DNA from 3 places in the Mycolicibacterium sp. TY81 genome. Region 3 is predicted to be linked to each of the others. Evidence: predicted binding sites of a transcription regulator. Region 3 holds the regulator's gene; each other region holds the start of a gene.
The links. The regulator LexA, encoded in region 3, represses DNA repair genes until DNA is damaged. The targets are predictions, from matches to a motif close to CGAACANNTGTTCG.
Positions count from the first base shown of each region.

Region 1: a site for LexA is predicted at 1,389-1,402, ahead of KI240_RS31370 (DUF222 domain-containing protein). Genes of this name have one in related genera too.
Region 2: a site for LexA is predicted at 2,111-2,124, ahead of KI240_RS16920 (error-prone DNA polymerase). Genes of this name have one in related genera too.

Region 1 is NZ_AP023362.1:2,819,328-2,829,637, forward strand. Features, by position in the region: gene KI240_RS13480 (HNH endonuclease signature motif containing protein) at 1-988, opposite strand, end outside; gene KI240_RS31370 (DUF222 domain-containing protein) at 999-1,385, opposite strand; gene KI240_RS13485 (IclR family transcriptional regulator) at 1,668-2,564, shown strand; gene KI240_RS13490 (Ig-like domain-containing protein) at 2,728-5,223, shown strand; gene KI240_RS13495 (cytochrome P450) at 5,220-6,431, shown strand; gene KI240_RS13500 (ferredoxin) at 6,428-6,619, shown strand; gene KI240_RS13505 (AMP-binding protein) at 6,700-8,319, shown strand; gene KI240_RS13510 (hypothetical protein) at 8,316-8,993, opposite strand; gene KI240_RS13515 (methionine synthase) at 9,107-10,117, opposite strand; gene KI240_RS13520 (ArsR/SmtB family transcription factor) at 10,128-10,310, opposite strand, start outside.
Region 2 is NZ_AP023362.1:3,526,785-3,537,094, forward strand. Features, by position in the region: gene KI240_RS16920 (error-prone DNA polymerase) at 1-2,096, opposite strand, end outside; gene KI240_RS16925 (BlaI/MecI/CopY family transcriptional regulator) at 2,207-2,611, shown strand; gene KI240_RS16930 (GNAT family N-acetyltransferase) at 2,615-3,856, opposite strand; gene KI240_RS16935 (GntR family transcriptional regulator) at 4,011-4,613, opposite strand; gene KI240_RS16940 (ECF transporter S component) at 4,808-5,419, shown strand; gene KI240_RS16945 (ABC transporter ATP-binding protein) at 5,416-6,933, shown strand; gene KI240_RS16950 (energy-coupling factor transporter transmembrane component T family protein) at 6,930-7,703, shown strand; gene KI240_RS16955 (nucleoside/nucleotide kinase family protein) at 7,690-8,247, shown strand; gene KI240_RS16960 (ABC transporter substrate-binding protein) at 8,244-9,170, shown strand; gene KI240_RS16965 (sulfurtransferase) at 9,164-10,036, shown strand; gene KI240_RS16970 (DUF998 domain-containing protein) at 10,033-10,310, opposite strand, start outside.
Region 3 is NZ_AP023362.1:1,754,996-1,765,305, reverse strand. Features, by position in the region: gene KI240_RS08450 (trypsin-like serine peptidase) at 1-846, opposite strand, end outside; gene KI240_RS08445 (proteasome assembly chaperone family protein) at 1,037-1,978, shown strand; gene KI240_RS08440 (alpha/beta fold hydrolase) at 2,023-3,045, shown strand; gene nrdR (transcriptional regulator NrdR) at 3,052-3,516, opposite strand; gene KI240_RS08430 (LysM peptidoglycan-binding domain-containing protein) at 3,628-4,101, opposite strand; gene lexA (transcriptional repressor LexA) at 4,353-5,042, shown strand; gene KI240_RS08420 (sunset domain-containing protein) at 5,109-7,370, opposite strand; gene KI240_RS08415 (acyl-CoA dehydrogenase family protein) at 7,545-8,702, opposite strand; gene KI240_RS08410 (DEAD/DEAH box helicase) at 8,799-10,181, opposite strand.

The DNA of each region.
Region 1 (10,310 bases), 1.1 Mb from region 3:
TTTCGCCACCCTCGTCTCCGCTCTCCGCCGGGTAGAGCGTCGGATGCCAGTAGTGGTTGGTTCTTGGCTGGCCCACATCTAAGAGTGGTGGTGGGGTCCAGTGGATGCGGCCGTCGGGGCCCATGGTGGTGGTCCAGCCGCCGGTGTCGGCCAGGCGATTGTGGGGCCCGCAGGCCAGGGTGAGGTTGGTGATGTCGGTGGGTCCGTCATCGCGCCAGTTGGTGTTGACGTGATGGGCCTGAGAGCGCGATGCGGGGGCGGTGCAGTTGGGTTTGGTGCAGCCCAGGTCGCGGGCGAACAAAGCGAAACGTTGGGCGACAGTGGCGGTACGACGTGCTCGGCCCATGTACAGCGGTTGTTCGGTGTGGTCGTCAAAGACGACGAGGTAGTGGTCGGCTCCGGCGGCGGCCATCTGAACCAGGTCTTTGACCGGGAGTTTCGTGCCGGTGTGCGTGAGCGCCATGCCGGTGCGCTTCTCGAGGTCGGTGACGGTACAGGTGCCGATCACCGCGACAGGAAATCCGTTGTGTTCGCCGAGCATGCCGGTCTTCAGGATCATGCGGCCGACCATCTTGTACGCGTCATGGCGGCGCTGGGCGGCGGTACGGGTGTCGTTGTCGATCTGTTCCTGGGTCGGTGTACCCGAGATGCAGGGCACGGCGTCGGCGGGGTTGCACATGCCGGGGGCGGCCCATTTGTCGTAGATCGCATCCCAGTAAGCACGGGTCTCGGCGTCGATGGTGCCGCTGACCTCGGAGGTGCCATCGGAGCGCTGCTTGCCATGGTTGATGGCGCGTTTCGGGTCGGGTTCAGAGTCGTCAGGCTCGGGCCCGTCCTGATCCAGCCGATACAACAGATCAGCAGCGACTTTGCGGAGGTCCTCGGGGGTTTTGATTCGGGCATCGGCCACCAGATCCGCCTCACACTGGGCGAGAGTGACCGGGTCGGCCGCCCACAACGGCAACTTCCCGAAAAACCAGCTGATCACCTGCACATGCTCACCGTTGATCGCACCCCTCACCGAGCGCGGCGGCGACCAGCTCCCACACCGGACCCAACGGCTCCCCGGTGATCGCCGAGCGCGGACCCAAATTATCCGTATCGCGGACCCGGCGGCGGGCCTCCTCCCGACTGATCCGCAACCGCACATGCAACACCTCAGGCCAATCCTTGGCCCCGATCCCCTTGGCCGCGGCCTGGGTCTGTGCCGCCGCCAGAATCTGGTGATCGACAGCCTCGGCCGCACACCTCAAGGTTTCGCGGCGGGACTGCACCTCCAACAGCGTCCGCACGTCCAGGCCGGTGTAGTCGAGATTGTTGACCGCCACGACCGCGTCCTCGAGCGCCGCGTAGGCGGTCAGGACAGCGGCACGGTCGGAAGGCATATTCGAACAATAGTTCGACTCGCCGACAATTCGGTGTGCCGAAAGAGACCCTAGTTGCCCAGCGTGACCAGCGCAAACAAAGTGACCAAAGTTTTTTGGCGCACGACGACTCAGGACAAGAGCAACCTGATTGTCGGCCAGCACTCGGTCGGCGAGATGTCCGCAGACGCGACACCGAGACTGCAGCCATCAGCAAAACCGACCACCAGACGGCCACGGTCCACAACTGCGACAACTATTCGTCATAAGATGCTCAGCGTCCCCAGACCGGCAGGAGCATCGATGGCACGCGGCACTCCGCTGGAAGACAGCGCACGCGCAGGCTCACCGCCCACCGACCGCGTCGTCAGCATCATCGAACTCCTGGCGCAGCAGTCCGAACCGAGTTCGGTGGCCTCCATCGCGTCCCGACTCGACCTCAACCGCGCGACCGTCACCTCGATCCTGCTGGCGCTGGAGCGCGCGGGTTGGGTTGTGCGCCTTGCCGATCGGAGCTACACGCTCGGACCGGGCATGCTCGGCGTCGCCGAGGCCGTGCGCAATGCCCTGCCCCTGCCGGAGAACCACACCGAGGTCCTGCAAAACCTGGCAGATGCCACCAAGTGTGGCGTGTCGCTGGCCATGGTCGGCACCACCGAGATGACGTTCGTCAGCGTGGTGCGCGGCGTCGGCCACATCCCGGGCGGTGTGAGTGTCGGCGTCCGCCTGCCGTTGACGCCGCCGGCCGGTGCGACGGTGATCGCGCGCCGCGACGCGGCGAGCCAACAACAGTGGCTGGCCGGGGCACCACAGGAGCAGCGCGCCGAGTTCGGCAACCTGCTCGACCAACTCCGCAGGGACGGCGTCGCGATATTCGATTTCGGCGATTCCAGCCCCGAGGTGCTGGGCGTACTGGGCGATGTCGCCGAACTGCTCTCCGAGCACCCCCGGCGCAGTGCGCTCCGGCAGCGCGTTTTCGAGACACTGGTCAGCCTCGGCGGTAAGCCTTACAGCACAGCGCAGCTCGAGTCCCCCGAGCCATTGGCCGTGAGCTATCTGAGCACCGCCGTGGACAACGCGGCCGGCCATCCCGCCTACGAGATACAGCTCGGGCCGCTGGATCCGTCGGTGAGCGCCGCCGATCGCGCGCGGTACATCCACGAATTGCGCTCGGCCGCAGCAAAGCTCAGCCAGCACTAGTCATCACCACTGCGCCACCCGCCGGTCAACCGGCGGGCACTTTCGCGACCCACTCACCGGAAATCAATGCTTGCGCGGCTGTCGCCGGGATGCTTACCATCTGCCCGTCGCCAATTATTTGTCACTCAACTGACAACTATTCGTCACTATATCGGGAGCATGGATGGACACAGCGACGACGCTGCATCGCATTGGTAGCTCGGCCGGATCGGGTCACGCCCGGTTCATCGGCCGCGTAGGCGCACTGGCCGTTGCCCTCGGAATCGGCATCGCCGTCGCGAACAGTCCTGCCATCTGCCTCGCCGACACCGGCGCCAGCACCAGCACCGGCACCTCCGCGTCGTCGACCGACAAACCGTCGCCGGCCACCAAGCCGAAGGCGGAGAAACCCACCAAGAAGGCGAAAAAGCCCAAGCACCAGAAGGATTCGGCGGCCAAGAGCGATCAGGACGCAGCCGCCGCCACGACACCGGACCAGCCCGGGGACACCGAGACCCCGAAGCCCGGCGACAGCGACACCGCCGAACAGAAGCCGGCCACGACGAAGCCCGGGTCCGGCAACCCGGCCGAAACCGCGAAGCCGACAATCAAGAAATCCCGGCAGAACCAACTTCGCAACGCGGTACCCAAACCTGCCGTGTCGGTCCCCCAGTCGACCGCCGCGACGAGCCAGACCAAACCCAAGACGAACCCGGCACCCGCCTCGACCGCGGCGGTCACCGCCGCGAAACCAGCTGCCGCGCAGGCACCTTCAGTGGAGTCCGCCGCCAACACCGTCTCGACGGCCCTGTCCACCGCCGCGACCAAGATCAACACCCTCACGGCGACAACGCATCCAGTCTCCACGGCGGCCACCGGCGGCAACTTCGTCACGCACGTGGTGTCGAGCCTGCTGGGCGCAATCGGGTTGGTCCCGCACGCCGGAACCAGCCCCGCCGCTCCGCCGCAGGCGCCGGTGTTGTGGACCCTGTTCAGCTGGATTCGCCGCGAGATCGGCAACACCTTCTTCAACTCCTCGCCGCTCATCAACTACAAGCAGACCGAGACCAGCCAGACTTTCGGTGGTGTCATCAAGGGTGACTTGAAAGCCACCGACGCCAACGGCGACAAGCTCACCTACACCGTCGACAAGGGCCCGACGAAGGGCAGCGTGACGGTCCGTCCGGACGGCACCTTCACGTACACCCCAAGCGACGCACTGGCATTCAGCGGCGGCACCGACTCGTTCACGGTCACCGTCGACGACCGGCCCGGCAATCCGTTCCACATCAACCTGCTGAAGCTGTTCCAGCCGAACGCCGGCGCCACCACCACCGAGACCGTCACCGTCACGGTGAAGCCGACCAGTCCGCTCGGCACCGCCGACCAGATCGCGCTGGAACAGAAGGCCCAGGAGATCGTCAACACCCCGCAGGTGCAGGCCGCCATCGAGGCACTCAAGCAGGCCTGGCTGGCGCATGCGCAGCAGCGGTTCGGCCTCGTCGGCGGTGTCGATGCCGAGAACCTCGCATTGCTGGACGCAGCCGCCCGGGAACATGCACTCAATGCCGCGATGACGGTCGTCAACAACGACCCCGACAACCCACTGGTGATGGCCGTCGATATGCGGGCACACAGCTGGTACGGCACCGACACCCACGGCGGCCGGTTCATCTACGACAACCCCGACACCATCTACCGCACCATCCCGGTGCGCAGCGGTTCGACGTACGTCATCAGCGGCAAGTACCTCGGCGGTGTCCCTGTCGACGGCAACTTCGGCGTCTACGCCGACATCAGCGACGCTCTGCCGATCGGCAACCTGGCGGCGAAGGACCTCGTGGTCAACGCCGACGGCACGTTCACCATCACAGCGGACGGCAATCCCACCCAGCCGGGACAGACCAACCACATCTATCTACCGCCGGAGGCCCAGCAGATCTTCGTCCGGTACACGATGGCGGACTGGACCACCGAATCAGCACCGAGCCTCACGGTCACCCGCACGGGCGGTCCGGCGGGCGCCCCCGCGGAGAGCTTCGACGAGATGGTCGCTCACACCGTCAGCATCGTCCAGAATTTCCAGACGAGCGCGCACAATACGGCGCTCGACATCGTCACCCTCAACCTGCAGACCGGCCAGCTCAAGCCGCCCAACACGCTGACGCAGCCGTTCAACTTCCCCGGCACGCTGGTGTCACAGAAGCAGAGCCTCGGCTACTTCCAACTGGCCGACAACCAGGCTCTCGTCATCACGATCAACCCCGGCAACGCCGGATACTTCGTGGTGCCGGTGACCAACGACTGGGAACTGTCACCCGGTGACGGCACCGCGCAGACGAGCCTCAACAACGCGCAGTCCATCGCCAACCCGGACGGCACCTACACCCTCGTCATCTCCCCCGACGACCCCGGTGTGGCCAACTGGGTCTCCACCGGCGGCCTCAACCAGGGCACCCTCTACATCCGGTTCCAGGCACTCGACGCCACCTCGTCGGCCGTGCCGATGATCGTCTCGCAGCAGGTCGTCACCCTCGATCAGCTCGGCACCGTGCTGCCGGCCGGCACCAAGTACGTGACCGACGCCGAACGACAGGCCCAGCTCGCCGCCCGCCAGGACGGCTACAACGACCGCTTCGGCCCCTTCCCGCAGATCACCACAGGAGCACAGTCCGCATGACCGCCACCGCCGTCACCTTCACCCCCGGTTCCGCTGCCACCTGGCGCAGCCCCTGGGCCATGTATGCCGCACTGCGCGAACATGATCCGGTTCACCACGTGGTCCCCGCGCACGCCCCCGACAAGGACTACTGGGTGCTGTCGCGTTACGCCGACATCTCCGCGGCGGCCAAGGACCACGAGACCTTCTCGTCGGCCGAGGGTCTCACCTTCAACTACGACGACATGGAAGCCGTTGGCATCAAAGACAATCCGCCGATGGTGATGCAGGACCCGCCGGTCCACACCACCTTCCGGCGGCTGGTGGCCAAGGGATTCACCCCGCGGCAGGTCACCGCGATCGAACCCAAGGTGCGCGAATTCGTGGTGGACCGCATCGAGAAGTTGCGCGCCAAGGGCGGCGGCGACATCATCACCGAGTTTCTCAAACCCATGCCCACCATGGTGGTCGCGCATTATCTCGGTGTCCCGGAAAAGGATTGGGATCGGTTCGACGCGTGGACCGATGCCATCGTCGCCGCAAACTCCACCGGGCACCAGCCCGCGGCCGCCCCCGCCATCGCCGAATTGTTCACCTACTTCAACGAATTGATCGCCTACCGCCAGGAGCATCCCGAGGACGACACCGTCTCGCACCTGGTGGCAGCCGGCTTCGGCGCCGACGGCGACATGTCCGGAATCCTGTCCATCCTGGGCTTCGCGTTCACGATGATCACCGGCGGCAACGACACCACGACCGGAATGCTCGGTGGCGCAGTGCAACTGCTCACCGCCCGCCGCGATCAGCGACAGCTCCTGATCGACGACCCGGCACTCATCCCGGATGCCGTGGAGGAACTGCTGCGGCTCACCTCGCCGGTGCAGGGCCTGGCACGGATGACGACCCGTGACGTCGAGATCGAGGGCACCACGATTCCGGCCGGCCGCAAGACCTTCCTGCTGTACGGCTCGGGCAACCGCGACCACCGGCAATGGGGACCCGATGCCGAGGAGCTGAACGTGCTGCGCCGCCCCGCTCAAATCCTCACGTTCAGCCACGGCAACCACCACTGTCTCGGCGCAGCGGCGGCCCGCATGCAGGCTCGCGTCGCGCTCGAGGAGCTCCTGACCCGGTGCCCGGATTTCGACGTGGACGCCGACGCGGTCGAGTACGCCGAAGGCAGCTATGTGCGCCGCCCCACGCACCTTCCGTTCACGGCGGGGTCATGAGCCGGGTGGAGGTCGACCCCGAGATCTGCATCGGCATGGGCATGTGCGAGGGCATCAGCGCAGCGTTCCGGGTCGGCGACGGCGGCACGGTCGACATCGGTGACACCGCCGATGTCGACCCGGTGGTGTTGCGCCGGGCCGTGGCGGCGTGTCCGACGGGTGCGTTGCGCATGGCCGACGACGTGTAACGCGGCACCACAGCCGGCCCGCCGACGGCAACCAACCGGCATGACGCACGTCACCCGGGCATGGTTCGATCTAAGACGCCATGACTATCGCGAGCCCTTTCCCCGAGGTCCAGATCCCGACCACGGCTGTCTCCGAGTACATCTTCGGTGATCTGGCCGAGTCGGACGCCGATCGCATCGCCATCACCGAGGTCGCAACCGGTGCCGAGTACACCTACCGCGAACTGGCGGGCCGGATCGAGGCGTTCGCCGGCGCGCTGGCCGCCCGTGGCCTGGGCGTCGGCGACGTGGTCGGCCTGCTGGCGCCGAACAGTGCCGCGTTCGCCGTCGCCTTCCACGGCATCCTCCGGTCCGGTGCCACGGCCACGACCATCAACGCGCTGTTCACGGCGAAGGACGTCGCGAAGCAACTGACCGACTCCGGGGCCGCCATGCTGATCACCGTCACGGCGCTGGCGCCGCAGGCGCTGCAGGCCGCCGCCGAGGTCGGGCTGGCCGCCGATCGTGTCGTCGTGCTCGACGGCCCGGGCACGGCGGCCGACGGTCATCCCAATGCCGCCGAGCTGCTCGACGCCGCGCTGCCCGCACCCGAGGTCAGCTTCGACCCGGCGACGCATCTGGCGGCCCTGCCCTACAGCTCGGGCACCACGGGAAACCCCAAGGGCGTCATGCTCACCCACACGAATCTCGCGGCGAATGTGGCGCAGATTCGTCCGATCCAGGGCCTGGTTCCCGAGGACCGGGTACTCGCGGTGCTGCCGTTCTTCCACATCTACGGCATGACGGTGCTGCTCAACTCCGTCCTGCATGCCCGGGCCCGCCTGGTGATCATGCCCAGCTTCGATCTCGCGCTCTTCCTCAAGACCATCCAGGACCACAAGTGCACGTTCGCGTTCATCGCGCCGCCGGTCGCGGTGGCGCTGGCGAAGCACCCGATGGTCGACTCGTACCGGCTCGATTCCCTGAAAGGGCTCATGTCGGGCGCCGCGCCGCTCGATGACGACCTCGGCATGGCGGTCTCCGACCGGCTCGGCTGCCCCATCGTGCAGGGCTACGGCATGAGTGAGCTGAGCCCGGTGAGCCACTGCATGCCGTTCGACGGCGGCCGCGAACTCGTCGGCGCCGTGGCACCGTTGAGCTCGTGCGGCTGGACGGTGCCGAACGCCGTCAGCAAGATCGTCGACCCCGATACGGGCGCCGAGATCGGCCGGCCCGAGCACGGTCTCAGCGAGGTCGGCGAACTGTGCTTCCGCGGACCCAACGTCATGGCCGGTTACCTCAACAACGACGCCGCCACCCGCGAGACCATCGACGACGACGGCTTCCTGCACACCGGTGACCTGGCCCGCGTCGACGCCAGCGGCTGCATCTACATCGTCGACCGGCTCAAGGAGCTCATCAAGTACAAGGGCTACCAGGTGCCGCCGGCCGAACTCGAGGCCGTGCTGCTGACGCACCCCGGTATCGCCGATACGGCAGTGGTCGGGGTCCGTGATCCGGAGTCGGGCGAGGAAGTGCCCAAGGCATTCGTGGTGCTGCAACCGGAGTCGGCGTTGACGGGCGACGAGATCATGGATTTCGTCGCCGGCCAGGTCGCGCCGTACAAGAAGGTGCGGCAGGTCGCGTTCATCGATGCGATCCCGAAGTCCGCAGCCGGCAAGATTCTGCGCCGCGAACTGCGCGACATCCGCGAGGTCTAGTGCGGGATCGGCTGGCCGACGTCGCGTGCGGCCCGGGCCTGGCGATATCCGACCACGAGCCCGATGAGCGGCATCAACACCAGGCCGGCCAGTCCGAACAGATCGCCGCGCACCCCGATCGGCTCGGCGGCGGCCCACACCGGGACACCGGTGTGATCGGCCGACAGCAGATCCGCTTCGCCCTCCACAGGTGGCGCGGCCGGCGCCTGAACTTCGACGGCCGGTGGGGCCGTCGGGGCCGCCCACCACGAACTCCCGGCCGTCGTGCCGGTGTGCTGTTCGGCGGCGACGACCGGCACCGCCGGGTTCGGGGGTGTGAACACCGGCACCGCAGCGGGGTTGTCGGAGCCGCTGCCCGACTGGGCGCCGGGCGCGGTGTTGTTGCCCTTGCCGTTCGCCTTCGAGGATTTGCCGGTGTTGGTCTGACCGGCCACCGACGAATTGGCGCCGGAATTGCCGCGTGAACCCGAGCCACCGTTGCCGGAGTTGCCGCCGCCGTTGGCGCGCGGCGAGCCGCTCTTGCTGGAACCAGTCTTGCCGGAGCTGCTGTTGCCACCGTTGCCGTTGGACCCGCCGGGATCGGCGGCGGCGACGGCCATCGAGGGGCCGGCCATCACCAGAAACGCCGACACCGAAAGACCGGCAACCGTCAGCAGCGCATCGTCACGGCGCATGTCTGCCCCCGATCAGTTCCGCTGAGTGGCAACCCCCTGCGCACTCCGGTTCCTCATCATGGCATGCCACCGGGCCGGGGTTGACGATTTCCGCAGTCGTCGCGGGTCAGGGTTCAGGCGGCGTCCGGGTCCTGTGCGATGCCGTCCGCGGCCTTGCGCAGCAGCGTCAACGCGGTGCGCGCCCACGTCTGCGTCGCGCCGGCGAGCCCGCAGGCGGGCGTCAGGCCGACGCGCTCGCGCAACACCGTCCGCGCGAATCCGAGCCGGTCGGTGACGCTCGCCGCGGCGGCGGCCACCGTTTCGACCGGCACCGGCCGCTCCGGGGCGACGCCCGGCAGGACGCCCAGCATGATGGTCCGGCCTGCCTCGACCCACTCCCCGATACCGTCGAGGTCTGCCGCGGTCAGCTTGGTCACGTCGATGGAGATGGCGCTGAATGCGGTGCGCGCCAGGGTTTTCCACGGCACGTCCGCGGCGCACACGTGAATGCTCGCCTGTCCCCCGACGGTCGCGATGCACTCGTCGAGCAGGCTGGCGGCGAGCAGCGCGTCGACCGGCGCCACCGGCGACATCCGGGTCACGCCGGCCAGCCGCCCGGCCAGTGCGGCGGGCAGTGACGGCTCGTCGAACTGCACGACGACGTCGGCCTCGCAGCGCCGCGCGACCTCGGCGCGGTGATGTGCGACGCCCTCGGCGAGGGAGCCGGCCAGGTCCCGCAGTGCGCCGGCATCGGTGATGGCCCGGTGGCCTCCGGGCAGTTCGAGTTCGGCGGCCAGCGTCAGCGGACCGGGGACCTGCACCTTGATGGTCCGTCCGGTCCCGCGCAGTCCGGCTTTCTCCCACGCCTCTTCGAGCGCGTCGACGTCCTCGTCGAGAAGGCCTGTGGCGCGGCGCACGACGGCGCTGCGGCCGGGCGCGATGCGGTAACCGCGGGGCACGGTGTCGATGCCGATGTCGACGAGCAGCGCACCCGCCCGTCCGATGATGTCGGCGCCCACGCCACGTGCGGGCAGTTCCACCAGATGCGGCAGCGCGGGCAGTTCACCGACCACGACTGCCGCCGCTTCCCGTGCGACTGTCCCCGGCCACGAGCCGATACCGGTTGCCTGGGCGAAAACAGTCACGCAGCCAACACTATTCGATGGGGTCTGCGGCCGGATCTTCCACGTAGCTCCGCAGCCGGTCCAGGGCCCGGTCCCAGCGCTTCGACAGCGCGGTCAGGTACTCACTGGCCTCGGCGAGCGGGTCGGGCTGTATCCGCCAGATGCGCTCACGCCCGTGCCGGCTGCTGGTCACCAGCCCCACCGCCTCCAACAG
Region 2 (10,310 bases), 1.8 Mb from region 3:
TCCAGCCCGTTGTGCCGCCGGATGTACGGGTGCACCGAGCCGCCCTGGATCGGACCGGGCCGGATCAGGGCCACCTCGACCACCAGGTCGTAGAACTTCTTGGGTTTCAGTCGCGGCAGCGTGGCCATCTGGGCCCGGGACTCGACCTGGAACACCCCGACCGAGTCGGCGCGCTGCAGCATCTCGTACACCGCCGGCTCGGTCAGATCCAGCTTGGCCAGATCCACCTCGATGCCCATGTGGTCCCTGGCCAGGTCGATCATGTAATGCAGGGCCGAGAGCATGCCCAGCCCGAGCAGGTCGAACTTCACCAAACCGATTGCGGCACAGTCGTCCTTGTCCCATTGCAGCACGCTGCGGTTCTCCATCCGCGCCCACTCCACCGGGCAGACGTCGGCGATCGGCCGGTCGCAGATCACCATGCCGCCGGAGTGAATTCCCATGTGCCGCGGCAGATTCCTGATCTGTAGTGCCAGGTCGACAACCGCCGCGGGGATGTCCTCGACGTCCGGGGAGTCCGCGAGCCCGTTCCACCGGCTGATCTGCTTGCTCCAGGCATCCTGCTGCCCCTGCGAGAACCCCAGTGCCCGAGCCATGTCCCGCACCGCGCTCCGACCGCGGTAGGTGATGACGTTGGCCACCTGCGCGGCGTAGTCCCTGCCGTACTTCTCGTAGACGAACTGGATGACCTTCTCGCGCAGGTCCGATTCGATGTCGATGTCGATGTCCGGTGGGCCGTCGCGCGCCGGGGACAGGAACCGCTCGAACAGCAGCTCGTTGGCCACCGGGTCGACGTTCGTGATGCCCAGGGCGTAACAGACCGCCGAGTTGGCGGCCGATCCCCTGCCCTGGCACAGGATGTCACTGTTTCGGCAGAACTCGGTGATGCTGTGCACCACCAGGAAGTAGCCGGGAAACTCCAGCTGTTCAATGATTGTGAGCTCGTGCTCGATCTGCCGGTACGCCTTCTCCCGGTCTGCCTCGGGCTTCCAGCCGTAGCGGCGGGCCGCTCCGTCCGCCACCAGCTTGCGCAGCCAACTGATCTCGGTGTGCCCTTCCGGTACGTCGAACGGCGGCAATTTCGGTGCGATCAAACGTAATTCGAACGCACACTGCTCCCCCAGTTCGGCGGCGGCCGCCACCGCACCCGGGTGGTGGGCGAACAGCCGGGCCATCTCCGCCCCGGACCGCAGGTGCGACCCGCCCAGCGGAGCCAGCCAGCCTTCGGCCTCATCCATCGAGTTGCGCGCGCGAATGGCGCCCATCGCCATCGCCAGCTTTCCCCGCGACGGCGCGGCGAAATGCGCGGCGGTGGTGGCGACGACACCGAGGCCGAACCGCGGGGCCAGAGCCGCCAGCGTCGCATTGCGTTCATCGTCGAGCGGATGTCCGTGGTGGGTCAGTTCGATGGTCACCCGGTCGGCGCCGAACCTGTCCACCAGGCCGGCCAGCGCCTTGTCCGCCGCTTCCACACCACCTGACGACAAGGCTTGGCGCACATGGCCTTTACGGCAGCCGGTCAGGATCTGCCAGTGCCCGCCGGCGGCTTCGGTGAGGGTGTCCAGGTCATAACTCAGCACGCCCTTCTCGCCGCCGGCCAGATGCGCCCGAGCCAGTTCCCGGGACAGCCGCCGATACCCCTCGGGTCCGCGGGCCAGCACCAGCAGATGCGGGCCGGGCGGGTCGGGCAACTCGGTGCGCGGAGTGTTGCTGAGCGAAAGTTCGGCGCCGAACACCGTCGCCATGTCGAGTTCTTTGGCGGCCTCGGCGAAACGCACGACGCCGTAGAGCCCGTCGTGGTCGGTCAGTGCGATGGCCCGCAGATCCATCCGGACGGCCTCCTCCACCAGTTCTTCCGGAGTGCTGGCGCCGTCGAGGAAGCTGTATGCGGAATGGGCGTGCAGCTCGGCGTACGGCACCGACGTTCCCGGCCGGGCCGGGCGGTTCACCGGTCGGTAGTCACCCCGCTTGCGCGACCAGGCCGGGCTGTCACCGCCGTCGGCCGGCGACTCCGGAGCAGCACCGGCCACCCGAGGTTTACCCTCGAGCACCCGCTGCATCTCCGCCCAGCTCGGCGGCCCGTTGTGCCAACCCACCCCATCAGAATATTCGAAACTTTGTTCGAACGCCAGAGGCGCTGGGTCCGCGGGAACTCGGCCGACTCCCATGCGACTAGATCCCAAAGGGCGCCAGAGAGGGACGGACGATGGCCATGCTGAGGCACTTGGGCAATCTGGAACGCGAGGTGATGGATCACCTCTGGGCCGCGGACGGGCCACAGACCGTTCGCGAGGTCCATCACGCCATCTGCGCCGAACGCAAACTCGCGTACACAACCGTCATGACGGTGCTGCGCAGACTCGCCGGGACGGGCGTCGTCCACCAATTGCGTGACGACCGGGCGCACCGTTACGTCGCGTCGCGCAGCCGCGACGAGCTGGTGGCCGGTCTCATGGTCGATGCACTCGGGCAGGCTGCCGAACGAAGCGACCGGCACGCGGCCCTGGTCCACTTCGTCACGCAGGTCGCGGCCGACGAGATCGATGTACTGCGGCAGGCACTGGCCGCCGCCGACCCCGCGGTGCGCCTGATATCCAGGCGCACCGCGTAGTAGTCAGAAGTCGTCAGGCACACCCGGGGCGGTCGGCCAGCCGAAGGCAACGGCGGCGCGGTGCACCGAACCCGGCGTCAGCTCGCGAACGAGCCCTGCGCTCGCCAGCGCCTGCAGATTCACCCCGCCGAGGTACACCGCGCCGAGCTCGCGCACGGAGATCGCGATATCGGCCGGTGCCGTGGTGGTTTCGCATTCGGCGCCGTCAGGACCCCCACGCAGACGCACCCGGCCGGTGTTCCACGGACACAACCCATCCGTGACCTCCAGCACCACGTCGACCGGAGCCGAGTAGCTCCGCAGACTCAGCGCGCGAGGCAGATCGACCAGTCGTACGTAGACGCCGTCCCTGACCTGGCATGCCAGCGCGCGCCGGTCGGCCACCAGGCTGAGGAGCGGCTCATCGACTGCCGCACCGTCGTATCCGACGGTCCTGATCAAATCCATATCCAGGAGATAGCGCCAAATCTGCGCGTACGCACGATGATTGGTGGCCAGCACCTCTTGAATCTGGAGTTCGCTGTCGGGCTGGCCGCCGTCGGTCCAGCTGACCTTGGGCCGGTAAATGGCGAATCCACTGGCGGTGCCGTCGGCCTCGCGATGCAGGAGGAAGCGAAGCTTGCCGAACTCCTTGCGCCTCGGCTCGTTGTCGTGAATCCAGTTGTCCCACCACGGACCCGGCCGCTCCATCAGTCCGGCCCGCTGCACCATGGCGCGCTGATGAATCTCGGGTCCGTTGGCCAGCAACGTCTCGGCGTCGACGTGCGTCACCGAGCCATCGCCGAGCTGGACGTCCGGGCGGAATCCCAGTTCACGGACCTTGCCCGAGAGCTCCGCCACCGGCACTGCCATGCCGTAGCCGAAGCGCCCGTAGATGGTGGCCTCCGATGCGTACAACATGGCCAGCGCCTCGGTGCCGCGTGCCCGAATGTCCTCGAGTTGGTGGCGCATCATCGCCGTGAGCAGGCCGCGGCGTCGATGACTGGGCGACACCGTGACGGCGGTGACCGCAGCCACGGCCGTCGTCGCCCCACCGGGCAGCACCACCTGCTTCCCGAAGGCACCGGCAGTGGACACCCAACGGGTGCCGTCGTGAAAACCGAACATGCGGTCGTACTCGGTAAAGGCGCGCATCAGGTCGATCTCGTCCTGCTGCGGATCCTGCAGGAACACCCCGTACGACGTAGCCATGAACGCATCGAAATCATCGCTGTCGCTGACCGAGCGCAGCGTCAAATCACTCATGCCCCAAGGGATATCACAGCGCCTTCACAGGAGTCATCTGAATTTCCCTGCAGCAAACAAAGACTGAACACCGCGCATCGCGGCTCGAGAACGAATCGGACAGATCACCAAAACAGCTCGGACACTGAGCCTTTCACAGCGCTGCTGCCGAGGTTCACCGCTGGGCCAGTGGCGGCGGGCTGTAGAGCCGCGCAAACGTATCGAGACGTTCCTGCTTGGTCCGCTGGAGGTGCGTGGCGATGGCCGCACTGGCGGCTGCCGAGTCGTGCCGCCGGATGGCATCCATGATCGCCTCGTGTTCGGTCGCCACGTCGGCCAGATCGTCCCTGTGCATCGCCTCCCTGTCACACAGGCGAAGTCTGGCCACGAGGTTGGTCAGCGTTTCCTGGAGCGTCGCATTGTGCGATGCGGCCCAAAGCACCTCGTGCCATTGCGAATTCAGCTGCCGAGCCACGGCCGCGTCCTCAGCCGCGGCCGCGCGCTGGTGCAGCTGCGCCAGCTGAGCGACCTGCAATTCGGTTCGTCGTGCCGATGCTGCCTCGGCAGCCGCTTTCTCCAGTGCAATGCGGACGTCGTAGATCTCGATGACATCGTCCGGCGAGCCCGATCGGATGCGATAGCCGCGGACCGAGCGGCTGATCAGCCCCTCCTGTTCCAAGCGGCTCAGCGCCTCGCGTACCGGAGTTCGGGACACGCCGTATGCGGCGGTCAGCGCGCTCTCGGTCAGGGGTTCGGCTGCGGAGAACCGGCCGGCCAACAGGTCAGCGCGAAATGCACTGTGAAAAGCGGTCCGTTGCACCCGTCCTCCAAGTGTTGCGTTCCATCGAGAATACATTTGAAGCTGTTTTGTATACAGAAAATACTCATGATGACGCGAAGGCATACAGCGGTTGTGCCGGCCGTCCATACTTGTTGCCGTCGCGGTCCCGCGCGACGGCATGAAGGAGACGTATGAGCACCCCGTCCACCATTGATCGCCCGGTACTGCGCTGGCGCGTCGTCGACATCGTCGTTGCGAGTGTGCTCGCGACGGCTGCCGGACTGATCTTCGTGCTGTGGAACATCGCATCCAATCCGGTCAGCGCGCCTCTCGGCGCAGTGCTCCCCGGTCTGCAGGCACTGCTCGGTGGTGGGTGGCTGTTCGCCGGTGTGCTCATTGCTCTGGTCATCCGCAAGCCCGGTGCGGCCGTCTACGGCGAGCTCGTCGCCGCTTCCATTTCGGCGCTGGTCGGCAATCAGTGGGGTGTGCTCACCCTCGAATCCGGCCTGGTCCAGGGTCTCGGTGCGGAACTGGTCTTCGCGGTGTTCCTGTACCGGCGGTGGGGCCTGCCCACCGCAGTGCTCTCCGGAGCGGTCGCCGGGATCGCCCTGGCCATCAACGACCTGATCCTGTGGTACCCCGGTTCCGCCGCCGGCTTCGCCGCGGTCTATGTGGCCTCGGCGATCCTCTCCGGCGCCCTCGTTGCCGGACTGCTGTCATGGGTCGTGGTGAGAAACCTGGCCCGGACCGGAGTTCTCAGCCGTTTCGCGTCGGGACGTCTGGAACCGAGCCCGGCGTCGTGAACGCCCTGGGCGGCCGGGCGCGGACCTCGACGGACGCGGCGCGTTCCGTCGGCGCTGCGGTCACCGCGCGCGGCTGGGGTTGGCAGCATGCGACGCGCGCGAATTGGGCTGTGCGCGATCTCGATTTGTCGATAGCGCCCGGAGAGCGGGTGCTGCTCCTCGGGCCGTCGGGCGCCGGGAAGTCCACACTCCTGCACGGCGTCGCCGGACTGCTCGGCGGCGCCGAGGAAGGCCGTCAGGCGGGACAGCTACACGTCGATGGTGCACCGCCGGCCGAACGCCGGTCCCGCATCGGCATGGTGCTGCAGGATCCCGATTCGCAGGTGATCCTGTCCCGGGTCGGAGACGACGTGGCCTTCGGGATGGAGAACCTCGGCGTTCCGCGCGATCAGATTTGGCCTCGGGTGCGCCAGGCGCTCGACGCGGTCGGACTGAATGCGTCGCTCTCCCATCCCACCTCGAAGCTTTCCGGCGGGCAGAAGCAGCGCCTCGCGCTGGCCGGTGTGGTGGCCATGCGCCCCGGCCTGATCCTGCTCGACGAACCGACGGCCAATCTCGACCCCGCCGGCGTCATCGAGGTCCGCGACGCGATCGTCGAGTCCGCGCGCCGGACGGGCGCGACGCTCATCGTCATCGAGCACCGCACCGACGTATGGCTGCCGGTCATCGACCGCGTGATCGTCCTGGGTGCCGACGGCACGGTGACCGCCGACGGTACGCCTGACGACACGATCCGACGCGAACACGACTACCTGGTCCGGTCCGGCGTCTGGGTGCCGGGCGACCCTCTGCCTGAGATCGCCAGGCGCCGGGGTGGGGACGACAGCGTCCTGCTTCGCGCCACCGACCTCTTGGTGGGGCAGCACGGCGACGCCCCACTGAACACCGGGCTCGATTTCGAGATCCGGCGCGGACGTACCACCGTCGTCACCGGTCCCAACGGTGCGGGCAAGTCCACCCTGGCGCTGACGCTCGGCGGGTTGCTGCGACCGGCGGCCGGGCGGCTCACGGCCGACGCCGCGCTCGCTCCCCCGCGCTCCCGGCTCGAGCCGGTCCGGTGGCGGTCGAAGGAATTGCTCACCCGGATCGGCAGTGTCTTCCAAGACCCGGAGCATCAGTTTCTCACCGGTACCGTCCGCGACGAACTGTCCTTGGGACCACGGGCGCTGAAGCGAACCGGCCCCGAAATCGAGTCCCGCACAGACGAATTGCTTCAGCGACTGCGCTTGCAGCACGTCGCCGACGCGAATCCGTACACCCTCTCCGGTGGAGAGAAACGTCGACTGTCCGTCGCCACCGTCCTGGCCACGGGGCCCGCGGTGATCGTCCTGGACGAGCCGACGTTCGGGCAGGACCGCCGGACGTGGGAGGAACTGGTCCGGCTGCTGGCCGACGTCGCCGACGCGGGGACGGCCGTGGTGGCTGCCACGCACGACCTCGATTTCACCGCCCTGCTCGCCGACACCCGCATCGAGCTACCTGCGTGGCGAACCGCAACGGAGACAACAGAATGACCACCGTGGAGGCAGTCGCCACCCGCCCGGTCAACCCCGTCGCCCGGCTGCTCACCGCCCTCGTCATCGCGGGTGGGCTGGTGCTGTCCGTCGACTGGGTGTCGGCCCTGACGGCGCTGGTGCTCGAGCTCGTCCTGTTCTTCGTGGTCGGCGCCCGGCTGCGCCCGGTCCTGACGCGGGGTGCGGTGATCGCCGTCGCGGCGGCACTGACCGCCGTCACCATCCTCCTCTACGGCCAGCCGAGCGGCGCCGTGCACTGGCACTTCCTGCTCGTCACCATCAGCGACGGCTCGATCACCTTGGCGCTGACCACTTTTCTGCGCGTCCTCGCGATCGCACTGCCGTCAGTGATCCTGTTCGCCGACGTCGATCCCACCGAGCTCGCCGACGGGCTCGGGCAGGTACTGAAACTACCGGCCCGGTTTGTGCTCGGCGCGCTGGCCGGCCTGCGTCTGGTCGGATTGCTGGGCCAGGACTGGCAGTACCTCGGATACGCGCGCCGGGCCCGGGGCGTCGCCGACCACGCGCGGCTGCGCCGCATCGCCGGACAGTCCTTCGCGCTGTTGGTCTTCGCGGTCCGACGCGGGACCAAACTCGCCACCGCGATGGAGGCGCGCGGGTTCGGCGCGCACCGCCACCGGACCTGGGCTCGCCCCTCGCCCTTCGCTGGACGTGAGTTCGCCCTTGTCACAGCTGGATTCACGATCATCGCGGTGGCGATCGCCACGTCGGTCGCCACCGGAGCGTGGAACTTCATTGGTACTCGATGAGATTCTGGGGCGCCTCGACGACGCAGCGACGGTGTTGGTCGACGGCCGTTCAGGATCAGGAAAGTCCACGCTGGCAACGCAACTGCACGATGCCTGGTCTGCCAGTGTGGTGGTCCGCCTCGACGACATCTATCCGGGTTGGGACGGATTGTTCTGGGCCGTAGACCACGTGCACCAATCACTGTTGGCACCTCGCGCCGCCGGCGAGGCGGGACGTTGGCGGAGCTGGGACTGGGCCCGTGAGGTCCCGGGAGATTGGCACCGTGTCGAGTGCGGACAGCGCTTGATCGTCGAAGGCACCGGGGCCCTCACGCCCGCCGGGCGGCGGCTCGCCGATCTGGGCATCTGGGTCGACGCCGACGACGAGGTGCGCAAGCGCCGGGCACTACGCCGCGACGGCGATCTGTACCGGCCGCACTGGGACCGCTGGGCGGCCCAGGAAGAGGAATTCGTCACCCGCTATCGGCCGCGGCGGTGTGCCGACCTGATCGCACTCGCGACGCCGACCGGATTCGAATTCACCGCTTCGCAAAGGACGTCATGACCACCTCGATCTCTTTGGCCCTGGAGTACTTTCATCCGTGGCCGAACTCGGCCGGCTTCTATCTGGCCAGGCACCGGGGCTGGTACGCCGACGCAGGGATCGAACTGCAGATCCGCACGGTGGACCCCGGCATCGGTGACAGCCTCGAACACCTCGGCCGGCGCCTGGTGGATCTCGCGGTATTCCCGACCAACCGGCTGCTGGTGCGTACCGAGCGCGGCGAGCCGTTGAAGGCGATCGCCGCGGTGAACCAGCGCGGCTTGGAGACGATTCGCACTCTCGTCAGCAGTGGGATCAGCAGTTTGGCCGAGTTGGCCAACAAGCGGGTGGCACTCAATCCGACACCCCGCGGGGTGGCCGTCGTGCGCGATCTGGTCGCGCAAGCAGGCGGCGACCCCGATGCCGTCACCCTTGTCGACGTCGGCGCGCGTGAGCTCACCAGTGCCGAATTGGCCGCCGGCGTCGCCGACGCCACCTTCGGTTCCTACTGGGCTTGGGACATCCTGCTGAGCGAGCATCCGGACCGCCCGGAGCGCATCTGGCGCGTCGATGAAGAGCTGCCGTTCGGGTACCACAGCTACCTGCTCGGCGTGCGCGACGACCTCATCGACCGAAATCCGTTGCTGGTCTCCGACTTCCGGGCGATCAGCGAACGAGGTTTCCGCTACGCCGCCCAGCACCCCGACGAGGCGGCCGACCTGCTGAGCGATGTCATGCCGTACTTCCCAGCAGACGTCATCGACCGCTCACTCGACGCCATCTCCAGCACCTGGTTCCACGAGAATTCCTGGGGCACAGTACGTCCCGAGCTCGTCGAGCCGTACGCACACTGGCTCGCCGGGCACGGAATTCTCACTGCGCCCGAACGGTGGCCTGCGGCGTTCGCGAATATCCCTGCTGTCACGACGGATCCGGCATGGTGAACTCCGGACCCTTCATCAGCGCTCAGGAGCTTTCCACCGCGCTGGCGAGCGACGCCACGCCGGTGATTCTCGACGCCAGCCTGGTGCTACACCGCCCACAGGTCGACGGCGACTTCCGCGCGGACAGCGGCCGCAGCGCCTGGGAAGCCGCGCACCTTCCCGGCGCCCTCCACGTGCAGGTCGACACCGATCTCTCGATCGCCGCCGCGACCCACAATCACCACCCGCCACCACAAGATCTCGCCGACCGCCTCGCCCGGTTCGGCATCGGCGCCGACACTCCGACCGTCGTGTACGACAGCACGGGTGGTTTCTGGGCGGCGAGAACCTGGTATCTGTTGCGCTGGATCGGAATTCCGGTGCGGGTGCTCGACGGCGGACTCGACGCGTGGCGGGCCGCGGGACTTCCCGTGGAATCCGGGTCCGTGCCCGCCCGGCCCGTCGCGTCGTGGTCGGCACGACCGATACGTGAGGCGTGGATCGATCTCGACGAGCTACGTGAAATCCAATGCCATGCAGGCAATCTGGTATGCGCATTGTCGCCGCCGGCATTCTCGGGCATCGAACCGACGCGCTACACCCGCCGCGGACACATACCCGGCAGCGTCAACGTGCCGGCCCGCGAACTCTTCGACGACCGTGGCCTGGTGCGTCCACCCGCGGACATCAGAGAACGCTACCGGGACGCCGGAACGGATCTGGACCGCGAGGTGCTGCTGTACTGCGGCGGCGGTATCTCGGCGACGGCCAACGCGCTGGCGCTCGCGTCCTGCGGTGTCGAATCGGTCCGCGTCTACGACGGTTCCCTGGAGGAATGGAGCGCTGATCCGACGTTGCCCCTGCAGGTCGACGACACCGCCCACTAGCACCGCTGCGCGTACCGGTTTCCGATACGAATGCGTTCCCGCGGAACTGGTTTGGGCTGGAGTGGACCGGCGAGCGAGCGCTCCCCCACCTGTACCCGCCTGGCAAAAACCACAACGACCACCGGCCAGGTCAGCCCTGCCACCGCAGTCAGCCGCTCGGCCAAGCCGAGAAAGACGCCATGGTTGGCCTCGTAATAGACCCACAACACCAGGGCACACAGCACCAGCGTCGCGGTCAGCGCCCAACGGGGACGACACACCAGCGGTGTTGTCG
Region 3 (10,310 bases):
GCTGCAGCCGTCGTCAGGGGCGCCGGTGGCGCGGTCCGCGGGACCGCCCTCCTGGGCTCGCTGATACAGCAGCTGGATCTGCACATCGAAGGGTGACGAGTACGACACGTCGTTGCCGCTGCAGCCACCGCCCTGCAGGCCGCCGACCACTCCCCTGACCTCGGTCGCCGACACCCACGGCGAGCCGCTGGTGCCGTCGACCAGGCCCGGGCAGCGCAGCGCCGGGAACCCGCGGTCGGGGCGTGATGTCGGCGCACTACAGCTGACCTGGTCCCCGCCGTCACCGAGCGGGTATCCCGTCACCGTGATCGGAACGTCGGGGCCCGGTGCGGCGCCGAGCACGAAGCCGCCGCCGGCGTGACGTTCCAGCGTCTCGGTCGTGGCCGCGCCGCCGTGGCTGACGCGGGCGATCGCGTAGTCGGCGGCCGGGTCCTGGCTGCGAACCCAGCGCGGGTCCAGGTACACCGCATCGATGTGCCAGAAGTCGCCGGGCACACCGCCGCGGTAACCGGGCGCGAACGTCGCGTCGAACGCCGCGTCGAGGCAGTGTGCGGCCGTGATGATCAGATTCCCGGCCAGCGAGTCGAGGACCGCGCCACTGCAGGTGTGCACGGAATCGCTGCCCAGGAACACCGCTCCGACGCGCGGATCGGGCCGGGGTCCCGGGACCACGGCCGCGCCGGCGGCGACCGTACCGGGGTCGCCGGCACGGGGATCGGCCTTGATCGCAGGCGGGCTGCACGCGGTGGCCAGCAGCGCGGCGAATGCGCTCACGGCCAGTCGGGTGCGAAGCATCTGTCCGATCTTGCCCGATACCGACGGCACGAGCAGCACCTGGTGCACCATGCGTACTGCGGGCCGACACCGGGAACAACACAAGAATGCGCGACACTTGTAGGAGACACATCCGGCGAGATGTGAACGCACGACGGCAAGGAGTGTGAAGGTGAGCGAGCACGACGGGAACGCGCGCAACGCGAGCGGCCAGCGGCCCGACAACAGCCGGGGCCAGCAGTATCAGCCCGAGCAGAGCGGTATGTACGAGCTGGAATTCCCCGCGCCCCAGTTGTCCGCCGCCGACGGCCGCGGACCGGTGATGGTGCACGCCCTCGAAGGCTTCTCCGATGCCGGTCACGCCATCCGGCTGGCCGCCGAGCACCTGAAGAACACGCTCGACACCGAACTGGTCGCGTCGTTCGCCATCGACGAACTGCTGGACTACCGGTCACGCCGGCCGCTGATGACGTTCACCACCGACCACTTCACCAAGTACGACGATCCCGAACTGAACCTGTACGCGCTGCACGACACCGCCGGGACGCCGTTCCTGCTGCTGGCCGGGATGGAGCCGGATCTGCGCTGGGAACGTTTCATCACGGCGGTGCGGCTGCTGTCCGAGCGGCTCGGGGTCCGGCAGATCATCGGGCTGGGCGCCATCCCGATGGCGGTCCCGCACACCCGCCCCGTCACCATGACGGCACACGCCGGCAACAAGGAGCTGATCGCCGATCACACGCCGTGGGTTGGCGAGGTACAGGTTCCGGCCAGCGTGTCGAACCTGTTGGAGTACCGGATGATTCAGCACGGCCACGAAGCTCTGGGCTTCACCGTGCATGTGCCGCACTACCTAGCGCAGACCGCGTATCCGCCCGCCGCCGAGGCGCTGCTGGGTGAGGTCTCCCGGATCGCGTCGCTGCAGATTCCGCTGCACGCGCTGTCGGAGGCGGGCGCCGAGGTGTACGCCAAGATCAGCGAGCAGGTGGAGGCCAGCGCCGAAGTCGCTCAAGTGGTCAGTGCACTGGAACAACAGTACGATTCGTTCGTCGCTGCTCAGGAAAATCGGTCGTTGCTGGCACGTGACGAGGAACTACCCAGCGGCGACGAACTCGGCGCACAGTTCGAGCAGTTCCTCGCCGAACAGTCCGGTGACGGATTCTCCGATCCCCAAGCCGGCGACGACGGCACTGTCGGCGACTGACCACGCGGTCGGCTTGGCCGACACCATGGGAAGGAGCTGGGACGATGTCCGATGGAAAGCCCAACCTGCACTCGGTGCGCGACGTGACGCCGCGGCTGGAGTACCGCACCATCCATGGTTACCGCCGCGCGTACCGGGTGGCGGGCTCGGGGCCGGCGATCCTGCTGATCCACGGCATCGGCGACAACTCCACCACGTGGGAAACCGTTCAGACGCGCCTCGCCCAGCGGTTCACCGTCATCGCCCCGGACCTGCTGGGCCACGGCCAGTCCGACAAGCCGCGCGCCGACTACTCGGTGGCGGCGTACGCCAACGGCATGCGGGACCTGCTCAGCGTGCTCGACATCGAACGCGTGACGGTCGTCGGCCATTCACTGGGCGGCGGCGTGGCCATGCAGTTCGCCTATCAGTTCCCGCAATTGGTCGATCGCCTGGTGCTGGTCGGTGCCGGCGGTGTCACCCGCGACGTGAACATCGCACTGCGGCTCGCGGCGCTGCCGCTGGGTACCGAAGCGCTGGCACTGTTGCGAATCCCGTTGGTACTGCCCGCCCTTCAGCTCGCCGGGCGGCTCGGCGGAGCGCTGCTCGGGTCGACCGGCCTGGGCCACGACCTGCCGAACATGCTGCGCATCCTCAACGACCTGCCCGAACCCAAGGCCTCGTCCGCCTTCGCCCGGACCCTGCGCGCCGTGGTCGACTGGCGCGGCCAGGTGGTCACGATGCTGGACCGATGTTATTTGACCGAAGCCATTCCGGTGCAATTGGTTTGGGGCACGCAGGATGCCGTCATCCCGGCCGCCCACGGAGAACTCGCCCACGCCGCGATGCCGGGCTCCCGGCTCGAGTTCTTCGACAACTCAGGACATTTCCCGTTTCACGACGACCCCGACCGGTTCGTGAAACTCATCGAGGAATTCATCGACACGACGGCGCCGTCGGTCTACGACCGTGATGCGCTGCGCGGACTCCTGCAGACCGGCGTCACCGCGAAGTCGATCGACGCCCCGCAAGATACGAAGTATGCGGTTCTCGACGCCATGGAGACCGACGAGCGCAGCGCGACCTAGCTGCCGTCAGCCCGACGACGTCACACCGCGGTGCGCCCGCAGCGCCTCGATTTCGCGTTCGAAGTCCTCCGCGGACGAGAAAGAGCGGTACACCGACGCGAACCGCAGATAGGCGACCTCATCGAGGTCACGCAGAGGACCGAGGATCGCCAACCCGACCTCATGGCTCGGCACTTCGGGAGATCCGGTGGCCCGCACCGCATCTTCGACCTTCTGCGCCAACTGGTTCAGGGCATCGTCGTCGACCTGCCGCCCCTGGCAGGCGCGCCGTACGCCCTTGATCACCTTGTCCCGGCTGAACGGTTCGGTGACGCCGCTGCGTTTGACCACCGCGACGACTGCGGTCTCCACCGTGGTGAACCGGCGACCGCACTCGGGGCATGACCGGCGACGCCGAATCGCCTGCCCTTCGTCAGCTTCTCGTGAATCGACCACACGCGAGTTCGGATGCCGGCAGAACGGACAGTGCATCACCGCTCCTTCGCCGCACCGACAATCGACCGTTTCGAACGGTCTCGAGCCTACCCGTGCCGCTCTGACGCGGCCGGGCGCCGTGCCGATCGACGCGCGCACGGACTGTCCTCAGCCGACCGGCGCGATCAGCGTCTGCCCGGCGTTCAGGGCCACCGACGGCAGCTTGTTCAGCTCCTTGATGCGGTCGACGACGGCACTGACCGGCGCGTCGGGCGCCACCCGCCGCGCGACCTGCTGAATCGACTCCCCCGTCTGCACCCGGACCACCGCGAGCTGCGCGGGCACGGAGGCCGTCGAAGAAGTCGGCTGGACCGCCTCACCGAACTGCGCCACCAGACCCAGCCACACCGTGATCCCGGCCGCGACCAGGGCCAGCATCACCGTGGTCAACGGGGTGATCGGATTGCGGCGGTGCGAGGCACGCGACGTCAGCACGCCCGTACCCCGGTGCCGGAAGGCCGCGCCCGAGGGGCGCGCGCCGGCCGGCCGCAGCCGGGCCTGGCGGTGCCGGTTGACATCTGAACGCCGAGGCACGGTGCGGACGACGACGTCGGTCGGGTATTCGCGGGTGATGACGGTCATGTCGGTTCCTCTCAGGAGTTCGTACATAGGTTCGATCGCTCTTGTGTTCGACTATATCGCCCAAATGTTCGAACGGTAGAACATGTGATCGAACTGTTGCGAACGATACGACCACCCACCGACAAGTTCCGTTCCCCGACTCCGCCACCCCTTTCACGACGTCACCACCGGGTCACGCCCGCGACACGCCGAGCCGCCCGATCTCGAACACATGTTTGATGAATCGGGTGCGCTGGGCTAGATTCGTCTCCATGAGCGACAGCACCGATACCCCGGACACACAGGCAGGCGGACGGTCCAGCAGCCTCACCGAGCGCCAGCGGACCATCCTCGATGTCATCCGCACCTCGGTCACCACGCGCGGTTATCCGCCCAGCATCCGGGAGATCGGTGACGCCGTCGGTCTCACCTCGACGTCGTCGGTGGCCCACCAGCTGCGCACCTTGGAGAAGAAGGGCTACCTGCGCCGTGATCCGAACCGCCCGCGCGCGGTGGACGTGCGCGGCGCGGACGATTCGACCGGAGCCACCATCACCACCGATGTCGCCGGTTCGGACGCGCTGCCCGAGCCGACCTTCGTCCCGGTGCTCGGCCGGATCGCGGCCGGTGGCCCGATCCTGGCCGAAGAGGCCGTCGAAGACGTCTTCCCGCTCCCCCGCGAGCTCGTGGGCGAGGGCTCGTTGTTCCTGCTGAAGGTCGTCGGCGAGTCGATGATCGACGCCGCGATCTGCGACGGCGACTGGGTCGTCGTGCGGCAGCAGAATGTGGCCGACAACGGCGACATCGTCGCGGCGATGATCGACGGCGAGGCCACGGTGAAGACCTTCAAGCGCACGAAGGGCCAGGTGTGGCTGATGCCGCACAACCCGGCGTTCGATCCGATCCCGGGCAACGACGCGGTCGTGCTCGGCAAGGTCGTGACCGTCATCCGCAAGATCTGACGCCCGCCAGACCTACAGATGAGCCCCGCTGCAGTCGCTCGCAGCGGGGCTCAGTCGTGACTCCGGTCAGCCGCGGATGAACCCGTTGGTGACCGCGAATTCCTCACTGGCAAACCAGATTTGGACAGGGGCCTCGGCATATCCGGGAGATCCCGGCACCCAGTACAAACCCGACTCCGTGTTGGCCTTGATGTCATAGCCCTCGGGCGGCTCGGCACCGGTGGCCACACGGAACGACATCTGGGCGGTCTCGGGTTCCTCGGCCCCCAGCGCATGGTGTCTGCCGCTGGCGGGACCGGCCACCACCGTCTCCTCCGGCGGTGTCGCGACCGCAGGCGGCTCGTTCACAGGAGGCTCGTCCACGGGCGTCTCGGTGGCCGGTTCCGCTGCCGGGGTCTCGGCCGCCTCGACCTCGGGGGCCTGTTCGTGCGGCTCGGGCGCGCGCTCGTCACCGGCCTGGGAGTCGGCGTCCCGGCCGTCGGCCGGCGCTGCCCAGACGCGGTCGCCGGGGTCCCGGGGCCGTAGGCCCGCGAAGCCCGCCAACCCGGCCGCGGTGAGGCCTGCCGCCGCACCGCCGCGACGCAGGGCGTCGGGCAGTTGCACCGATGTCGTCGGCTCGTCGGCGGATTCGTCGGCGTCCGGCTCCGGCTCCGGCTCGGTGGGCTCGGCCGCGTCCACCGGCTGGGCCTCGGCTTCGGCCTGCGCCTCGGGCACCTCCTCGGACCGCTCACCCTCGGCCGTCTCGGCCGGCGTTTCAGTGGGCTGTTCGGCCGTGAAATCCGGGTACACCGTCGGCGCGGTGTCGATGACATCAGGGTTGCTCTGGAACGCGGGGCCGCCGTGCGGGTTGTCGAACTGCTGGTCCTCGGCCGCGTACTCGTCGCCGTACTCGCTGTCGGCGCCGCCATCGGCATACTGCGGGTCGCCGTACTCGCCGTCGCCGAACTCGTGGTCGTCGTAGTCGTACGCGTCCTGGTCGTCGATGGCGTCCTGACCGGCATTCCGCCGGCGCCGCAGCAGTGCCGCGATCACGATGCCGACCACCACCAGCAACAGCGGGATGATCGCCAGCAGCCACCACCAGTGGAACTGGTACCACTTGCCGGACTCATCGGCCTGCGAGGTCACGCCACCCGGCAGATCGACACTGGGCACCTGGAGGCCGCTCAGTTGCGACGCCAGCTCGGCGGGCTCGGTGCTGAACGCCCGGGTGGACTTGTTCCACGAGATCGAACCGCCGGTGAACTTCTGGCTGACGACGTCGCCCTTCCAGGACTCGTCGGCCGTGGGTACGCCGAGCTTGCCGGTGGCGCCGCCGAGCTTGTCCCACGCCGCGTTCATCGCGCCACGGACGACGAACGCGCCGTGCTCGGGCGTCCAGAAGATCGCCGGGTTGTCGGCTGCGGCGAAGGTGGCGATCCGGCTCGTCGGGGAAATGCCGCCGTCGGTCTCGTTGCTCGCCGGGAAGCCGAGATCGCCCTGCGGTCCGCCGGCCGCGCGGTACTTGGCCAGCACATCGCCGGTGATCGCGTGCGCCCCGGTTGCCGGCGAATAGAAGATGGTGCCGCCGGCGAAGTTCTGTGCCACGCCGTCGCCGACCTTGTACTGGGCCCCCTGCTCGTCGCCCAGCGTGCCCTGCGGCCCGCCGGCCGCCCGGCGCGCCGCGGCGATGGCCGTCGTCGCGTCGCCCGGCACGTCCAGCCCGGTCAGTTGGCCTGCCAGGTCAGCGGGCGTGGTGGTGAACGTCTTGGTCTTGGCGTTCCAGCTCACCTCACCGCCGGTGAAGGGCTGGGTGACGACGTCGCCCTTCCAGGACTCGTCGGCCGTGGGTACGCCGAGGGTGCCCGCCGAACCGCCCAGCTTGTCCCAGGCGGCGTTGATGGCGCCGCGAACCACCCAGGCGCCATTGTCGGGCGTCCAGAAGATGACCGGCTTGTCGGCCGCGCTGAACGTGCTGTTCCGGCTGTCGGTGGCCTTGCCCGCACCCTCGTCGATGGTCGGGAAGCCGAGATCGCTGTCGGCAGCGCCGCCCAGCGCCTGGTACTTGTCGAGAATCGCGCCGTAGATGAGATGAGCGCCGGTGCTCTCGCTGAAATAGATCTTTCCGCCCGCGAAGTTCTGCGCGAACCCCGCGCCGACCTGGTAGACGTCGCCGTCCTTGGCGCCCAGCTCACCTGTGTCACCGCCCGCGGCATCCCAGGTGTGGGATATCGCCGCGTCGGCGTCGCTTTCCGGTGTCGCAAATGCCGTCGGCGCCATGAGCAATGCCACCGCGACAGAAAGGGCACCGATACCAGCCCATCCGCCGCGGGTTCGCAGCCCGGTCATCGAATTCCTCCCGCGGTCGGCAAAACTCCGGACACAATTCCGTCAGACAAACTCTCTTGATCGAGAGATTCTGTCAACTTTGCTTCAGTTCATGCCCATAGTGCGGGATATCCGGCGGTGACGCACCAGTGTGTCGCGGATCGATTTGCGAATAAATTCCGCATGGTCAATTAGTTAAACGCCCAATCCGCGCCCGATGATCTCCTTCATGATCTCGGTGGTGCCGCCGTAGATGGTCTGGATCCGCGAGTCCAGGAATGCCCGCGCAATGGGATATTCGCGCATATAGCCGTAGCCGCCGTGCAACTGCAGGCAGCGGTCCACCAGCCGGACCTGCGCCTCCGTCGAATACCATTTGGCCATCGCCGCCTGGTCGATTGTCAGCTTTCGATCGAGATGCAGGCGAATGAACTCGTCGACCATGATTCGGACGGCCGTGGCCTCGGTCGCCAGTTCCGCCAACACGAATCGACTGTTCTGGAAGCTGCCGATCGGCTTGCCGAACGCCTTACGCTCCTTGGCGTATTGCAATGTCGATTCCAGCACCGCCTCCATCGCCGCAGCAGCCATCACGGCGATGGAAATGCGCTCCTGGGGCAGGTTCTGCATCAGATAGACGAATCCCATGCCCTCGACGCCGAGCAGATTCTCGACCGGGACTTTGACATCGGTGAACGACAATTCCGCGGTGTCCTGCGCGTCGAGGCCGATCTTGTCGAGGTGACGGCCGCGTTCGAAACCCGCCATGCCACGCTCGACCACCAGCAGGCTGAAGCCCTGTGCGCCCTTGTCCGGATCGGTCTGTGCGACGACGATCACCAGGTCGGCGTGAATACCGTTGGTGATGAACGTTTTCGAGCCGTTGAGCACGTAGTGGTCACCGTCCCTGACCGCGCGGGTCTTGATGCCCTGCAGGTCACTGCCGGTGCCCGGCTCCGTCATCGCGATGGCGCAGATCAGTTCGCCACTGCAGAACCCGGGCAGCCAGCGCTGCTTCTGCTCGTCGTTGGCCAGCTCCAGCAGATACGGCGCGATGACGTCGTTCTGCAGCGTGAAGCCCAGACCGCTGTGGCGTCCCGCCGCGGTCTCCTCGCTGACGATGACGTTGTAACGGAAGTCCGGGTTCCCGCCGCCGCCGTACTCCTCCGGCACGGCCATGCCGAGAAAGCCCTGCTTACCCGCCTCGCGCCAGACCTCGCGGTCGACGATCTTGGCCTTCTCCCATTCCTCGCGGTAGGGCTCGGCGTGCCGGTCGAGGAACGCGCGGTACGACTCCCGGAACAACTCGTGCTCAGGTTCGAACAACGTGCGGTCGTACTTGATGACACCCATGCGAGACCTCCGGTACTGGATAAGTTTGCACCAACTTATCCCAACCGGACGGTTGGTTGTGAGCGGGCCCACACCCGGCGCGTCGCCGGGCACGAACTACCGCGACTGGCTACGTCCCGACTGGCTACGTCCCGACTGCGAACGGCCCGACTGCGACTGCGCACGACCCGACTGCGCACGCCCGGGCGCCTGCAGACCGCCCGTGCTGCGGCGGCGGCGACGCTGCGCCTGACCCGCGGTGGCCGTCTTGGCCGGCCGGTTTCCGCCGCGAGGCGCGGGCGCCTCCTTGGGTGCGGGCGCGCGGTACGGCGCGATCTCGCCGACCAGCGCCTGCACCGACGCAGAATCGGCGACGACCTCCTGCGGACGGGCGGTGATACCGGCCTTGCGCAGCAGCTGCTGGGCGTCCTTGCGCTGCTCGGGCAGCACGACGGTGACGACGTCGCCGGCGCTCCCGGCTCGGGCCGTACGGCCCGAGCGGTGCAGGTATGCCTTGTGCTCGGCGGGCGGGTCCACATGGACCACGAGTTCGACCTCGTCGACGTGGACACCGCGCGCGGCGATGTCGGTGGCGACGAGGACGCGCGCCTCTCCCGAGCTGAATGCGGCCAGGTTGCGGTCGCGCGCCGGCTGGGACAGGTTGCCGTGCAGGTCGACCGACGGCACGCCGGCCTCGGTGAGCTGCCGGGCCAGCTTGCGGGCCTGGTGCTTGGTGCGCATGAACAGGATGCGCCGGCCGGTGCCCGACGCCAGCCGCTGCACCAGGTCGCGCTTCTCCGCCGCACCGGCGACGTGGAACACATGGTGGGTCATGGCCGGCGGCGGCGCGTCGATCTCGTCGACCGAGTGGGTGATCGGGTCGGACAGGAAGCGCCGCACCAGCTTGTCGACGCCGTTGTCGAGCGTCGCCGAGAACAGCAGCCGCTGACCGCCGGCAGGGGTGGCCGCGAGAATTCGGGTGACACCCGGCAGGAAGCCGAGGTCGGCCATGTGGTCGGCCTCGTCCAGCACGGTGATCTGCACGGCGTCGAGGCTCACCAGCTTCTGCTTCATGAGGTCTTCGAGACGGCCCGGGCAGGCGATGACGATGTCGACGCCCGCCTGCAGCGCCGCCACCTGACGGTTCTGCGACACGCCACCGAAGATGGTGGTGACGTTCAGCCCGACTGCGCTGGCCAGCGGTTCGACGGTCGCGGCGATCTGGGTGGCAAGCTCGCGGGTCGGGGCCAGCACCAGACCGGTGGGACGCGACGGGCGTCGCGCGGCGCCGGCCAGCCGCGCCACGAGCGGAATGGAGAAGGCCAGCGTCTTGCCGCTGCCCGTGCGGCCGCGGCCGAGCACGTCCCGGCCCGCGAGGGTGTCGGGCAGGGTGCTGACCTGGATCGGGAAGGGCGCGGCGATACCGCGTCCGGCGAGCGAGGCGACGAGCGCCTCGGGAACGCCGAGCTCGGCGAACGACGATGATTGTTCTGCGGACATGAGGGATTACAGCCTTTCAGGCACGGTGGGTCGACAATGCCGGCGGCAATATCGGTCGCCGCGAGAAATGCTGGTGCAGAGGGAACTGAAGGCTCTCAGCCGTTCCACGACGTGATCGGCGGCCATGAC